DNA from 2 places in the Clostridium septicum genome. Region 1 is predicted to be linked to the other one. Evidence: a T-box and tRNA genes for the amino acid it is inferred to sense, from the RefSeq annotation. Region 1 holds a T-box; the other holds one or more tRNA genes.

Evidence for each region. The T-box of region 1 lies ahead of thrS (threonine--tRNA ligase). A T-box ahead of a tRNA ligase gene usually reads a tRNA of that ligase, here a tRNA-Thr.
Region 2: it has a tRNA-Thr gene. The T-box ahead of thrS (threonine--tRNA ligase) is inferred to sense a tRNA for this amino acid. The anticodon was not compared.

What each region holds. Positions count from the first base shown of each region.
Region 1 is NZ_CP023671.1:973,303-981,499, reverse strand. It holds partial or broken gene CP523_RS04295 (family 1 glycosylhydrolase) at 1-123, shown strand, start outside; gene CP523_RS04290 (biliverdin-producing heme oxygenase) at 248-874, opposite strand; T-box leader at 1,427-1,655, shown strand; gene thrS (threonine--tRNA ligase) at 1,857-3,767, shown strand; gene CP523_RS04280 (inorganic diphosphatase) at 3,826-4,146, shown strand; gene CP523_RS04275 (hypothetical protein) at 4,291-4,716, shown strand; gene CP523_RS04270 (DUF3021 domain-containing protein) at 4,701-4,799, shown strand; gene CP523_RS04265 (DUF1648 domain-containing protein) at 4,955-5,449, shown strand; gene CP523_RS04260 (WD40/YVTN/BNR-like repeat-containing protein) at 5,563-7,053, opposite strand; gene CP523_RS04255 (NUDIX hydrolase) at 7,299-7,859, opposite strand; partial or broken gene CP523_RS16290 (GNAT family N-acetyltransferase) at 7,875-7,985, opposite strand; partial or broken gene CP523_RS04245 (Tim44 domain-containing protein) at 7,987-8,197, opposite strand, start outside.
Region 2 is NZ_CP023671.1:1,988,085-1,996,281, forward strand. It holds gene rlmB (23S rRNA (guanosine(2251)-2'-O)-methyltransferase RlmB) at 1-763, shown strand, start outside; gene CP523_RS08895 (NYN domain-containing protein) at 789-1,301, shown strand; gene sigH (RNA polymerase sporulation sigma factor SigH) at 1,372-2,016, shown strand; tRNA gene CP523_RS08905 (tRNA-Thr) at 2,099-2,174, shown strand; gene tuf (elongation factor Tu) at 2,271-3,464, shown strand; gene rpmG (50S ribosomal protein L33) at 3,639-3,788, shown strand; gene secE (preprotein translocase subunit SecE) at 3,842-4,075, shown strand; gene nusG (transcription termination/antitermination protein NusG) at 4,109-4,630, shown strand; gene rplK (50S ribosomal protein L11) at 4,706-5,131, shown strand; gene rplA (50S ribosomal protein L1) at 5,184-5,873, shown strand; ribosomal protein L10 leader region at 5,916-6,043, shown strand; gene rplJ (50S ribosomal protein L10) at 6,082-6,585, shown strand; gene rplL (50S ribosomal protein L7/L12) at 6,619-6,987, shown strand; gene rpoB (DNA-directed RNA polymerase subunit beta) at 7,348-8,197, shown strand, end outside.

The DNA of each region.
Region 1 (8,197 bases):
GATCGTAATGATGATGGAACAGGAACTTTAAAACGTTATAAGAAAAAAAGTTTTAATTGGTATAAAGAAGTAATTGCAAGTAATGGAGATATTAAGGCATTACTTTCTGATGGGAATATTTAAAATATAAATGTATAATCAATAAAAATATCCTAAGTTAATAGGTTTTATATAACCTTATGACCTAGGATATTTTTATTATAAAATCTTTAAGTGGCAAAGAAGATATATTTACACTTGTTAAAATCTACTTTAATTTAGCATCTAATTCATTTGATATTGCAAGATTATAAATATAAGCATTATTAACTTCATTTATAAAATCTACTTTAAGATCATCAGATAAATTAATTTCAGCTAACATATTATGGTATTTCATAACATATCCTCTTAAATCATTAATATCAGCAAATTGATAATAGTTTAATCCTTCATTTGAAATTTTATAATTTGTACTTAATAATGAAAGGAAGGTTCTACCTCCAAATAAGTCAGCTAAGAATCTTGTATAAGCATATGCAACTAAAAGCTCAGGTTTAGTTTTAGATAATTCTTCTATTTTTGATATACAAGCTTCAGTAGAAGCTAATAATTTCATTGATTTTAACTTATCACCTAATAAGAAATCTAAATCTTTTCTTATAAGTTCAGAACGATATAATTCTTTTGTAACAAAAGGATTAACAACATTATTTCCTTCATTTTTATCTAAGGCATCTTCAATAGCCTTGTACATCTTTTCAAGATTATAAATATATTCAGCATAACCTTCAACAGATGCATTTCCATCTACTAATTTTTTTATATATCCTGTATTTTCAGCTGCACTATGTAATAAAGAAGTTTTTTCTCTTATATCCATCATAAATTTCATTTTTTTCACCTCATATAATTAAAATTAACTTTAATGATAATTTATATCAACAGAAAATAATTATCAAATATCAAAAAAGCTTTATATATCTAATTCTGATTAAAATACTAAGATATTCTTGTTATTTCTTTAATGTTCATAATATTTCATATTTTAAAATTAAGTCATATCTACATAAGCCACAAATATATATTTGCCTAAAATGAGTTAAATTTATACTAGTATTTTTAATATCCTTAAAATGGATTATAAATTAATTAGCTGGAGTTTATTTCAATACAAAATCATATTTAGGGTGGGATAATAAAACTATTGTACCTACTAAAGTTATATTTGATTTTTTAGCAATTGCAATAGGTGGGGAATTAAAATGTAGTGAAGAAAGTATAAAAATTCTAAGATAGAATAAAGCAATTAGCAAATTGATATATAAAATAGTAGTATTGATTTAAGTAAAATAGTTTAGAATGGTATAGGTATTTACAATATACTACAAAAGGGCTATAATTTAGTTAATATAAATTAGGTGCACATAATTTAAAATTAAATACTAAATAAGCTAAGAAAGGGAAAAGTATTATAGAATACAGTTTTTAGGGAGGAAATATCATGGACTGAAAATATTTCTAAATATGCCTATAAGAAAAACTACCCTGGAGCTATGATTGATTAGCTAAAACTAGTGAAATGTCATCGGCGAAAGTCGTTAAAGATATAGAGAAGAATTGAATTGTTTAATTCAATTTGGGTGGAACCACGGATAATTGCATTCGTCCCAAGCAGGGATGAGTGCTTTTTTTATTCTTTAGGAAATTATATCAATATTTAAATTAGTAGGAAACTTAATTGTGATTTTAAAACTAAGAATATTTATCTAAAAAATAAAAAATAAAATTAAGTATGTGTGGCTTAGCTTCTTCTCAGACAAGTTCAGAGGAAACATATAAGTGAAAAAATTAAATTTTAAGTAGGAGGTAAAAGAATGAGTATAAAAGTAAGACTTAATGATGGATCAATAAGAGAAATAGATGATAATTCAACTGTTCTTGATCTTGCAAAATCAATTAGCAGAAATTTAGGAAAAGCAGCAATAGTTGGGGAAGTTAATAAAACCCAGGTTGATTTAGATTATAAACTAAAAAATAATGACGAGGTAAATATTTTAACAGCAGATGATGAAAAAGCAGTTGAAGTTATCAGACATTCTACCTCTCATATATTAGCACAAGCTGTAAAGAGAATTTATAAAGATGCAAAACTAGCTATAGGACCTTCAATAGAAAATGGATTTTATTATGATTTTGATATAGAGACTCCTTTAACTACAGAGGATTTACAAAAAATTGAAAAAGAAATGAATAATATAATTAAGGAAAACTTAGAGTTTGAAAGAATTGATATTCCAAGAGAAGATGCTATAAAGCTAATGGAAGAAAAAAATGAACCATATAAGGTAGAATTAATAAGGGATTTACCAGAGGATGAAAAAATTTCTTTATATAAACAAGGGGAGCATATTGACCTTTGTAGAGGACCCCATATTAAATCAACAAAATATGTAAAAGCTTTTAAGTTAACAAGTGTAGCAGGAGCATATTGGAGAGGAAACGAAAAAAATAAGATGCTACAAAGAGTATATGGTGTAGCATTTTCAAATAAAGAATTACTAGAAAAGTATCTTCATAATTTAGAAGAAGCTAAGAAAAGAGATCATAGAAAGCTAGGAAAGGAATTAAAGCTATTTACATTTATGAATGAGGGACCAGGATTCCCATTCTTCCTACCTAAGGGTGTAGTCCTTAAAAATACTTTAATTGATTTTTGGAGAAAACTTCATTATGATGCTGGATATGTTGAAGTTGAAACACCAATTATGCTTAATAAAAATTTATGGGAAACTTCAGGACATTGGTATCACTATAAAGAAAATATGTATACTTCAATGATCGATGAAGAAGAATTTGCATTAAAACCAATGAATTGTCCAGGTGGAATGTTAGTTTATAAATCAGAAGCCCATTCATATAGAGATTTTCCAATGAGAGTTGGAGAACTTGGAAGAGTTCATAGACATGAACTTTCAGGAGCATTACATGGTCTTATGAGAGTTAGAGCATTTACTCAAGATGATGCCCATATTTTCATGTTACCAGATCAAATAAAATCTGAAATAAAAGGTGTAATAGACCTTATTGATAAAGTATATTCTATATTTGGATTTAAATACAGCATTGAATTATCTACAAGACCAGAAGACTCTATGGGAAGTGATGAAGACTGGAATTTAGCAGAAGAATCATTAAAGGGAGCATTAAATGAACTGAATTTAGATTATATAATAAATGAAGGTGACGGAGCATTTTATGGTCCTAAAATAGATTTCCATCTTGAAGATAGTTTAGGTAGAACTTGGCAATGTGGAACAATTCAATTAGACTTCCAACTTCCACAAAGATTTGAACTAGACTATATAGGTAAAGATGGAGAAAAGCATAGACCAATAGTTATTCATAGAGTAATATTCGGAAGCATAGAAAGATTTATAGGAATATTAATTGAACACTTTGCAGGTAAATTCCCAACATGGCTTGCTCCAGTTCAAGTTAAAATACTACCAATATCAGATAAATTCAACACTTATTCAGAAGAAGTTAAAAATAAATTAATTGAAAATGGAATAAGAGTTGAAATGGATTCTAGAAGCGAAAAAATAGGATATAAAATAAGAGAAGCTAGAAATGAAAGAATTCCTTATATTGTTGTTATTGGAGAAAAAGAAGTAAGTGAAAATAAAATTTCTATGCGTAGTAGAAAAAATGGTGAAGAAGGTAGCATGGAATTAGAAGAGTTAATTAAAAGAATTAAAAATGAAGTTGAAAATAAAGAATTATAGAATTTAATTAATTGTATATATTTTAATATAATATTAATTAAATTAAAGAGAAACATGAATGGAATTTTATTTAGGAAAAGAAGTTAAGGTTATAATAGATAGGAAATTAGGATCTAAACATCCAAAACATAATTTGATATATATATTAAACTATGGATATATTCCTAATACCATTTCTGGTGATGGAGAAGAGATTGATGCATATATTATTGGAGGATTTGAGACTTTAGAAAAGTTTCATAGGTATGTTGTAGGAATAGTTAAAAGAGAAGATGACATTGAAGATACACTAGTTGTATGTAAGGAATTAAGTAAATATAATAAGGAACAAATCCAATCCCTAGTAGAGTTTCAAGAAAGATTTTTAATTCACAAATAATGAACATAAAAGCCATATTATAAAATATTAATTTATAAAGCTTTATATAAAAAAGAAGTAAATAATTTAATTGGAACACCTATTAAATTATTTAGGTATGGAGAATTAATTGATTTTGATAAAGATAATATACCAGAAATGGTAATGTTATATGATAAGAAAGTCCTGCTATATAATATAAAAGATGGTAAGGTAGAGGCTGTTTATGAAAAGAGATTGGGGTCTAGATATGGTCAAAGTGATGTATCTTATAGACTAGGTATTAATACTAAAGATGAAAAGATAAGTATTATAAATTATGACTCTAAAAATGCATGGCAAGAGGAACTTATAGAGATCATTACATTAGAAAATGGTAAAGTTGTAATCAAAAAGCTTTATGCAAAAGCAAAAAAAGATAATGATATTCCTGTTAGAGACAATTTGGTTGAATTTTTTATAGATGATAAACCTATAACATTAGATAATTATAATAGTATATATAATTCAACTGTTAAACACCATGTGCTCCAGGACTTATTTATGCAACTGGCAGTGAAATTAATGCAGTTATTTTGCATACTATTTTAAGTGGATTGGTAGGATCAGCTTTTGCAGGAAGTTCGGTAATTTGGGAAATGGATAATTGGAGTATAGCAAAATCAAAAAAATAAATTCAAAATTTAAATAGATTTGGTTTAATTATAAAATTGTTAAAACTACTGAATTAAAGATTGTGGTACTCCCTTGAAATTAATTTACAAATATAGGATAAAGGCTTATTATTAAAATATAAAAAGGTATTTAAAATAATTATGGGGGAGTAGTTATGGATAAATGGAATAATAAAGCTACTTATCAAAAGATAAATAGGATAGTTGATATTATAGGAATAGCATTAATTATAAGTTTAGTTGTAATTACATTAGTAGCGTGGAAAAATGCACCTGATATTGTGCCAACTCATTATAATTTTAGTGGAGAAGTTGATGGATATGGTTCAAAAAATACAATGCTTATTTTATTACCTATAGTTGTTATAGTTTATATTCCAATGGCAGTTTTATCTAAGTATCCTGAAGTATATAATTATTGTGTTGATATAAATCCAATAAATAAAGAAAAGCAATATTTAATGGCATCAACATTTATAAGAATTATTAATGTTGAAACAGTAGCTATGTTCTTTTATGTTCAGTTAAAGATGGTAATGGGAATGAGTTCAGGATCAAAGAATTTATCAATGGCATTTTTACCTATATCTTTAATTATTATATTTGGAACTATTGGAATCTATATTAGAAAATCAATAAAAAATAAGTAATAAGTTAGAGCAGATTAGAGTAAATTTAAATAAGTAGTTAATTTTATATAGAGTTGTAATAAAAAGTACTTAGTTTATAATTAATAAAAATAAACTAAGTATTTTTTATTAATTTAGCCAGGATAGTGTATTACAGCTTCATAAGATTCTTTAAATATCCAATCATTTGATAAGTCCTTACTTTCAAAAACTACTTTTTTATTGTTATTTAAATCTTGACCAAGAACTAATTTATACATACCATTTTCATAAGTTAAAGAGTCAACTTTACTTAAATAACTTACATCTTCAGTAATTTTATCTAAAGGTAAATTAAGTTCATTCCAAGAATCACCTTTATTATTACTTATAAATAACTTTGGAAATTTTTCATCCATTCCAGAATCAAGAGAAAGAACTCCTATAGTATTATCTAAAAAAGTAATTCCTGTTAGAGTGCTAGATGTATTAGAAAGTGGCAGCTCTTTTTGATTCCAAGTTAATCCACCATCATCAGTCAAGCATAGAATTTTAGCTTCTCCAGATCCCATACTCCAATCAGTTCCTAGTGCTAGATATCCATTTATTTCATCTGTAAAACCAATAATTCTTCTTGTAATTGGTTTTTCAAGATTTATATCTAGTTTAATATTGTTCCAGTTATTACCATCATTCTTTGATAATAAAAGAGTAGGGGATTCACCATATAAAAGTGCAATAATACCTCCAGGATTATCAGAAATATAATAACTATCTGGTGGAATTTCTATTCCTAATCTATAAAATTCTAATGTGCTAGAGAGATTTTCCTCTGATATAGGTATATCAATCCATGTTTCTCCATAGTCACGAGTAATTTTAATTTTATATCCATTTATATAATAATCTTTTTTCATAAAATTATTTTTGTTACCAGATAGACTTTCAGAATTAGCTGGAATACAATTATACATAATTTTATTTTCGCTAAGTGCTAAGCTTGAGCCAGAATATAGAGAAAATATAACAGATGTATGACCATTACTTTTCCCATACTTACCAGACTTATATTCATCAAAAGTAAATGTAGGAAATTTATCATTATTGTTAATGTTAACAATTGGTTCACCTTCTAATGGCTTTGTATTAGAATTATATCCAATACTATAGCTTGGAAAGTCAAGTTTTTCTATTTGTTCTTTAATAGGTATCATCTTTAATTGGGTATCTAAAAATGATATTTCATTATTTTCGTTATATATTTGAGGCAAAGTACTTTTAATATTAGATTTAGGACCAGCATAATTTAAAATTTTCTTTTTTGAATTATAAATAAATCTATAGCTTTGTAAGTATTCTTTTGAATTATTATATCCAGAAAGTACAATGTTAAAATTACCAAGTGTTCCATCCTTAGATATATCTCCATCAAAAGTATCTATTAATAAGATGCTAGAAAGTTCAGTATGTGTTCTAAAAATTTCTTCTAATCCTTTAAATCCTTGCTGTTGTAAATTATATTTTCTAATTGTAAATTTTTGATCACCTTCACTAAAAGGTTTATTATTATTTACAAATTTAAATAATAATAGGAAGGCTATTATTGATAAAACTATTAATCCTAAATATTTAACCTGTTTTTTCATTTAAATTCTCTCCCAATAATTATAAATTTATTTATATATTATTTGTATATATGTAATTATTATACTTTAATACTAAACTATAACTTGTTAATTATTTTTAAAGTTATTTAAATAGAAAGCAACTAATAAGACTTTTTATCTTATTAGTTGCTTTCTTATCTATTTATTTATTATTAAATTTTTATATAGTAAAAGATAGATTTTAATAGATTAAGTATTTTTGATAATTTAATAATTAATTATATTTATAGTAGATTTATTTTTTTGTTAAGTTTATTATATACATTTTCAATAATGTAAGGTTCACTACAATATTTTGAAAGTTCATTTATAGGTAGCCATTTAACACCTTTAGTTTCTTCTTCGTTAACAGTTAAAGCTTCCTTTTCATCAGCTTCAAGTAAATATGTAACATTTAAATGTAAGTGAGATGACACATATTCACCTCTTTTAATATGACCATCTACAGTAAGAACATCTAAAGAAAAAATTTCAGGGGTAACAGCTGTTACATTTTTAAGACCTGTTTCTTCCTTAGCTTCTTTTATAGCAACATAAAGCAAATCATCATCACCATCGGCATGCCCACCAGTCCATGCCCATGAATTATAAATCTTATGATAAATCATTAAGACCTTATCTCTTTTTTTGTTTACAATATATCCAGAGCTAGTAATATGCATAATTACATTTTCTCTAGTTAATAAGTTATTATAATTATTAATTGCGCTAAGTATTAATTCTTTATCTTTTAGTTCTTGATTATTATAAGGAACATAGTTTTGTATAGAATGAACCCAAGTCATTTAATCGCCTCACTTTTATATCATCTTTTTCATAAAGTATCTTTTATGGTTAAGTGGACATTCATCTAATATCCCAAAAACTACATAACCATGCTTAATATAAAACTCTTTTGACTGAAAATCAAAGTTAATCTTCAAATCTGTTTTGTAAATCTAGTTCTAAATTTACTTCATAAGTTTGCATTATTCTATCTACAACCCATTTATCTTTTACCTTAATAAATTTCCAAAACTCAGCAAAACTCTTATTTTTAGTACTTCCTTCAACCATATCATTTGTGTTTACATTTATAATATAGTCAATCATTGAGCCTTTTATAGCAAACCAAACAACATCT
Region 2 (8,197 bases), 1.0 Mb from region 1:
ATATGATAAAAAGGAATCTCCGATTAGAGAAGATTTAATTATCGGTAGAAATGCTGTAATGGAAGGGTTAAAAAGTGATAGAACAATAGAATGTTTATATATTGCTAAGGGTGATGTAGAAGGATCAATTAAAGCTATAATAAATATAGCAAAAGAAAAAAAAGTAGTTATAAAAGAAGTTGATAGAAAAAAATTAGATAGTATGAGTGAAGGCTTAAATCACCAAGGTGCAATAGCTTTAGTTACCCCATTTAAATATTGCCAAGTTCATGACATATTGGCTATAGCAAAAGAAAAGAATGAAGATCCGTTTATAATAATTTTAGATGAAATAGAAGATCCACACAATTTAGGTTCAATAATAAGGACTGCGGAATTATGTGGTGCACATGGAATAATAATACCTAAAAGAAGAAATGTTGGTATAACTTCAACGGTATATAAGTGTTCGGTAGGTGCTATAGAACATATGAATATAGCTAAGGTGACAAATATAAATGCTGTAATAGATGAATTAAAAGAGTCAGGAGTTTGGATATATGGTGCTGATATAGCAGGAGTGGAATATAGTTATCAAGTTAACTTTAATGGACCTTGTGCTATAATTATTGGAAGTGAAGGAAGAGGTATATCTAAATTAACATTAAAAAAGTGCGACAAATTAGTTAAAATTCCGATGATAGGAAAAATTAACTCTTTAAATGCTTCAGTTGCAGGTGGTATAATGATGTATGAAGTATTAAAGGGTAGGTTATCAAAATAATTTTTAATAATAAAAGAGGTAAATTGTGAAGATCATATTTGTTGATGGATACAATGTAGTTAATAGCTGGCCTAATTTAAAATCAGAAAAAGAACATAATTTTCAAGGGACAAGACAAAACTTAATAGATATATTGCATAATTATGGAGTTTATAACGATTGTAAAATTGTTATAGTATTTGATGCTCATAAAGTAAGTGGAAGTATAGAAAAGAAAGAATTTATTAATAAAAATATAAGTGTAGTTTTTACCAAAGATGGAGAAACAGCAGATGCTTATATAGAAAGGGAAGTTCACAGCTTAGGAAGAAAATTTGAAGTTTATGTAGTAACTTCAGATTGGTTAGAACAGCAAACTATATTTCAAAGAGGTGCTATAAGAATATCAGCTTTAGAATTTTATAATGACATAATACAGACAGAATTAAGAATAAACAATAAAGCAAAGAAAAATATTACCGATAATAAAAATCATTTAGGTGATAATGTAAATAGTGAAGTTTTGATTAAATTGGAAGCTATGAGAAGAAGTAAATAGATTAAATGAATAAAATAATTCCAATAGGACATAATGTTAGAAAAATATATGGGTTTGAGGGGGAAAAAAGGTGGATAATAAGGGATATGTTGTAGAAACTTTTACAAACTTTGAAGACAAGTTAGATGAAGAAATTGTAGTTGAATCCCAGAAAGGAAATGTAAGAGCTCAAGAATATTTAATATCTAAATATGAAAATTTTGTAAAATCAAAATCAAAATCTTATTTTCTTATAGGGGCAGATAAAGAGGATATATATCAAGAAGGAATGATTGGTTTATATAAAGCTATTAGAGATTTCAAGCCAGATAAATTAACTAGCTTTAAAGCTTTTGCAGAATTATGTGTAACTAGACAGATTATAACTGCCATAAAAACGGCTACAAGACAAAAACATATTCCTTTAAATACATATGTATCATTAAATAAACCAATTTATGAGGAAGAATCTGATAGAACCTTATTAGATATAATTTCTGGATTTAGAATAAGTGATCCAGAAGAACTTATAATAGGTGAAGAACAAATGAAACGCATAGAAGGGGAAATGCAAAAAGTTTTATCAAGTTTAGAAATGGAAGTGCTACAGTCATATTTAGATGGGAAATCTTATCAAGAAATTGCATGCGATTTAGACAGGCAATCAAAGTCTATAGATAATGCATTACAAAGAGTAAAAAGAAAACTTGAAAAATGTTTGTATACACAGAAATAAAGTGAATATTTTTTATTGACAAAGGTTTTGAAAAATAGTAAACTTTATAATTGGTATATTAAACTATAAAGCAAGCAAGAGTGCTCACGTAGCTCAGTCGGTAGAGCGTCGCCTTGGTAAGGCGGAGGTCGTCGGTTCAATCCCGATCGTGAGCTCCAATATAGTTGAGCTTTACTTAGGTAATAATCAACATATTTTAGAAAGTACAAAACGCTAGGCAAAGTTTATTACAAAGATTAAAGGAGGAATTTACAATGGCAAAGCAAAAATTCGAAAGAAGTAAACCACACGTAAACATTGGAACAATCGGTCACGTAGACCACGGTAAGACAACATTAACAGCTGCAATCACAACTGTTTTAGCAAACAGAGGATTAGCAGAATCATTCAAATATGATGAAATTGATAAGGCTCCAGAAGAAAAAGAAAGAGGAATCACAATCAATACAGCACACGTTGAATACCAAACAGACAACAGACACTATGCACACGTTGACTGTCCAGGACATGCTGACTACGTTAAGAACATGATCACTGGAGCAGCACAAATGGATGGAGCAATCCTAGTTTGTTCAGCAGCAGACGGTCCAATGCCACAAACAAGAGAACATATACTACTAGCATCAAGAGTTGGTGTTGACTATATCGTAGTATTCTTAAACAAGGCAGATATGGTAGATGACGAAGAATTATTAGAATTAGTAGAAATGGAAGTTAGAGAATTATTATCAGAATACAACTTCCCAGGAGATGATATTCCAGTAATCAAGGGATCAGCTTTAGTAGCATTAGAAAACCCAACAGATGAAAAATCAATCGCTCCAATCTTAGAATTAATGGAAGCAGTAGATAGCTACATTCCAACACCAGAAAGAGCAACAGATAAGCCATTCTTAATGCCAGTAGAAGATGTATTCACAATAACTGGTAGAGGAACAGTTGCAACAGGAAGAGTTGAAAGAGGAGTTCTTCATGTAGGAGACGAAGTAGAAATCGTTGGATTATCAGAAGAAAGCAGAAAAGTAGTAGTAACAGGAATAGAAATGTTCAGAAAGTTACTAGACGAAGCACAAGCTGGAGATAATGTTGGAGTACTTTTAAGAGGTGTTCAAAGAACAGATATCGAAAGAGGTCAAGTATTAGCAAAGACTGGATCAGTTAAGCCACACAGCAAGTTCGTAGGTCAAGTATACGTACTTAAGAAAGAAGAAGGTGGAAGACATACTCCATTCTTCGATGGATACAGACCACAATTCTACTTCAGAACAACAGACGTTACTGGATCAATCAAATTACCAGACGGAATGGAAATGGTTATGCCAGGAGACCACATTGATATGAACGTTGAATTAATCACTCAAGTAGCAATGGATGAAGGATTAAGATTCGCTATCAGAGAAGGTGGAAGAACTGTAGGTTCAGGAGTTGTTACTAGCATAATAGAATAAGATATATATAACATTATAAGTATAGGACTGGGTTTGTTTACCTAGTCCTTTACAAGGGTTGATATATTGACATAATACTTCATTTGTGATAATGTGTTTAAGTAATTAACGAAAAGAATAACATTAGAGCAAATAAGTTTTGATATTATTTACGATAAACTGGAGGTGCAGACTGTGAGAGTAAAGATAACTTTAGCATGCACAGAGTGTAAGCAAAGAAATTACAATTCAATGAAGAACAAAAAGAATAACCCAGACAGATTAGACATGCAAAAATACTGCAAGTTCTGTAAGAAGCATACACTTCATAGAGAAACTAAATAATTAGCTGATATAGTAATTACACATGCTCACGAAAAATAAGGATGTGAAGTATAATGGCTGTTAAGGAAAATGTAAATTTAACTAAAAATCCATCAGAAAAAGGTGGAATATCTAAATTTTTTAGAGAGGTTAAGGCAGAAATTAAAAGAATAACTTGGCCTTCTAAAAATGACACTAAGAAAGCGTTAATTGCAGTTGGCGTAGTAGCTCTAATATATATAATATTAGTAGGCGGGTTAGATTATATTTTTCAAAACCTCTTTGAATTACTGTTTAAATTAAAATAAGGAGGTTTAGGTGGTTTTCACCTATAAGAAAATATGAGTGATAGAGCAAGATGGTATGTTGTACACACATACTCAGGCTATGAAAACAAAGTAAAAGCAAATCTTGAAAAGACCATCGAAAATAGAAATCTTCAAAGCTTGCTTCAAGATATACAAGTACCTATGGAGGAAGTAATAGAAGAGAAAGATGGTAAACAAAAGATTTCTCTTAAAAAGAAATTTCCTGGATATGTGTTAGTAAAGATGCTAATGACAGATGAATCATGGTACGTGGTTAGAAACACAAGAGGAGTAACAGGATTTGTTGGTCCGGCTTCAAAACCAGTGCCACTTACTGATGAAGAAGTTGAATCAATGGGAGTTATAGAAGCGCCTATCGAAATCGACTTAGAAGTAGGAGAAAGTATAAGAGTTATCTCAGGGCCATTAAAAGAATTTGTGGCAACTATTCAAGAGATAAATCTAGAAAAACGCAAAATAAAAGCGTCAATTGATATGTTCGGCAGAGAAACTCTAGCTGAATTAGATTTTACACAAGTTGAAAAATTAGTTTAATAATTATAAGCTAATGTTTTAATAAAGTGGGAGGACTAAAAAGTCCGTATTACCACAGTATAGGAGGAAAAATACATGGCTAAGAAAGTAACAGGAATGATCAAACTTCAACTTGCTGCAGGTAAGGCAACACCAGCACCACCAGTTGGTCCAGCATTAGGTCAACACGGTGTTAATATTATGGGTTTCTGTAAGGAGTTCAATGCAAAAACTGCTAACCAAGCTGGATTAATAATACCAGTAGTTATAACAGTTTACCAAGATAGATCTTTTAGTTTTATCTTAAAGACTCCTCCAGCAGCAGTTCTTATTAAAAAGGAATTAGGACTAGAAAGTGGTTCAGGAGTTCCAAACAGAACTAAGGTTGGTAAGTTATCAAAGGATCAAGTAAGAAAGATTGCTGAAATGAAGATGCCAGACTTAAATGCAGCTACAATAGAAACAGCTATGAGCATGATCGAAGGTACTGCAAGAAGTATGGGAGTAACTATTGAAGAGTAATTCGTAAAAACGTGGGAGGTAAAAACCGTTAACACCACAAAGGAGGCTAATTATGGGAAAGAATTATATTGAAAGTGCAAAATTAATAGATAAGAACGTTCTATATACTCCATCAGAAGCTTTAGACCTAGCTGTTAAAACTGCAAAGGCTAAATTTGATGAAACTATAGAATTACACGTTAGATTAGGGGTTGACCCAAGACATGCTGATCAACAAGTTAGAGGAGCAGTAGTTCTTCCTAACGGAACTGGTAAAACAGTAAGAGTATTAGTATTTGCTAAAGGCGAAAAGGCTAAAGAAGCTCAAGAAGCTGGAGCAGATTTCGTTGGAGCTGAAGATTTAGTTCAAAAGATCCAAAGCGAAAACTGGTTCGACTATGATGTAGTTGTTGCTACACCAGATATGATGGGTGTAGTTGGTAGAATTGGTAGAGTTTTAGGACCTAAAGGATTAATGCCAAACCCAAAATCAGGTACAGTTACATTTGATGTTGCTAAGGCAATAGCTGAAATAAAAGCTGGTAAGGTAGAATACAGAGTAGATAAAACTGCTATCGTTCACTGCCCAATTGGTAAGAAGTCATTTGGAGTTGAAAAATTACAACAAAACTTCCAAGCTTTAATGGATGCTTTAATCAAGGCTAAGCCAGCAGCTGCTAAGGGACAATACGTTAAATCAGTATCAGTTTCAAGCACAATGGGACCTGGAGCAAAAGTTAACCCAACAAAAGTTTTAGATTAGTATTGACATCATAGAATTTATGTAATATAATAAGTTCTGTTGTAAAAGAGAATACTGTTTCCAAAGACAGTAGGTGCCGAAAGGTTTAAAATAATTGCCTACCTAGGAATACCGAGGTTTGTAATTATTGGTCTTCCTACGTCGATGGGAAGGCCTTTCTTAATATAAAATTGCAGTTTAAAAACTGTGAGGAGGTGGACACACAGTAATGAACAAGAATAGACAAATAAAAGAAGCTAAAGTAGCTGAAATTAAAGAAAAACTTGAAAAAGCTCAAGCAGTAGTTTTAGCTGACTATCAAGGTTTAACAGTTGAAGAAGATACAGCTTTAAGAAAATCTTTAAGAGAAGCTGGTGTTGAATACAAAGTTTATAAGAATAGCTTAGTGACATTAGCTGCTAAGGAATTAGGAATAAACGGTGTAGAAGAATATTTAGCAGGACCAGTTTCAATAGCATTCGGATACGAAGATGCTACAGCTCCTGCAAGAGTGTTACACACATTTGCTAAGGATCATAAGAAATTAGAGCTAAAAGCTGGTATAGTAGAAGGAACTATCTACAATAAGGCAGAAGTTGAACAACTTGCTACAATACCACCAAAAGAAGTTCTTATTGCAAAACTTCTTGGAAGCTTCAAGGCTCCATTATCAAACCTTGCATACTTATTAAATGCAATTAAAGAAAAAAAAGAATCAGAATCAGCTGAATAATAACTGATTAAAAAATTTGGAGGTGCAATTATAATGACAAGAGAAGATATAATTCAAGCTATTAAAGAAATGAGCGTTTTAGATTTAAATGAATTAGTAAAAGCTTGCGAAGAGGAATTCGGAGTAAGCGCTGCTGCTCCAGTAGCAGTTGCAGGTGGTGCAGTTGCAGGTGGTGCTGCTGCTGAAGAAAAGACTGAATTTGATGTAATATTAGCTAATGCTGGTGGACAAAAAATAAAGGTTATCAAAGTAGTTAGAGAATTAACTGGATTAGGATTAAAAGAAGCTAAGGAAATAGTTGATGGAGCTCCTAAGACACTTAAGGAAGCTGTATCAAAAGAAGATGCTGAAGACATGAAAGCTAAATTAGCTGAAGTTGGAGCAGAAGTAGAAATTAAGTAATTTCAACTTTATATAAAAAGGTGCTGTAATGGCACCTTTTTAATTGCCTAAATGAAGCTATATAAAATATCAAATTCCTGGGATACTTTATATAGTTTTATATATATTGTTTTTCATATAAGGAAATTAAATTATACTAAAAAAGAAATGAAACAAATAATAAATTATTGACAATGTAAAACAATTATGATACTATCATAAAATGTACTATTCAATATGGATAAGTATATATTCATGTTGAGACTGTGTATAATCAAGAAAAGAAGTGGTTATACTAATAAGTGATGCTGTCCGAAAGTATAAGTCCTTAGGGAAAGTATGCTTTTGGTTATTTTAGTTTTATACAAGGGGTGAAAATTCATGGTACATCCTGTCCAAGTTGGAAAAAGAACTAGAATGAGTTTTGGTAAAGTTAAAGACGTAACTGAAATGCCAAATCTTATTGAAGTGCAATTAGACTCTTATCAGTGGTTTTTAAAGGAAGGACTTCATGAAGTATTTGATGATGTAAATCCTATAACAAACTTCACTGGAAATCTAGTGCTTGAATTTGTTGATTACAAACTTGATATGGAGAATATTAAGTATTCAGTGGAAGAGTGTAAGGAAAGAGACGCTACTTATGCTGCACCACTAAAGGTTTCAGTGAGATTACAAAATAATGAAACTGGAGAAATTAAAGAACAAGAAGTGTTTATGGGTGATTTCCCACTAATGACTGAACAAGGAACTTTCATCATAAATGGTGCTGAGAGAGTAATTGTTAGCCAATTAGTAAGATCACCAGGTGTTTATTACAATTATAGTGTTGACAAGACTGGTAAAAAGTTATATTCATCAACTGTAATACCAAATAGAGGTGCTTGGTTAGAATATGAAACAGATTCTAATGATATTATCTATGTAAGAATAGATAAAACAAGAAAGCTTCCAATATCTATATTAGGAAGAGCGATGGGCCTTGGAAGTGATCAAGAACTTCTGGAATATTTTGGAGAAGATGAAAGATTTAAGGCTACAATAGAAAAGGATAATACAAAGACTAAAGAAGAAGCTTTATTAGAAATATATAAGAGATTAAGACCAGGTGAACCACCTACAGTTGATAGTGCGATATCTCTTATAGATTCATTATTCTTTGATGCAAAGAGATATGACTTATCAAGAGTTGGAAGATATAAGTTTAACAAGAAATTAGCACTAAACTTAA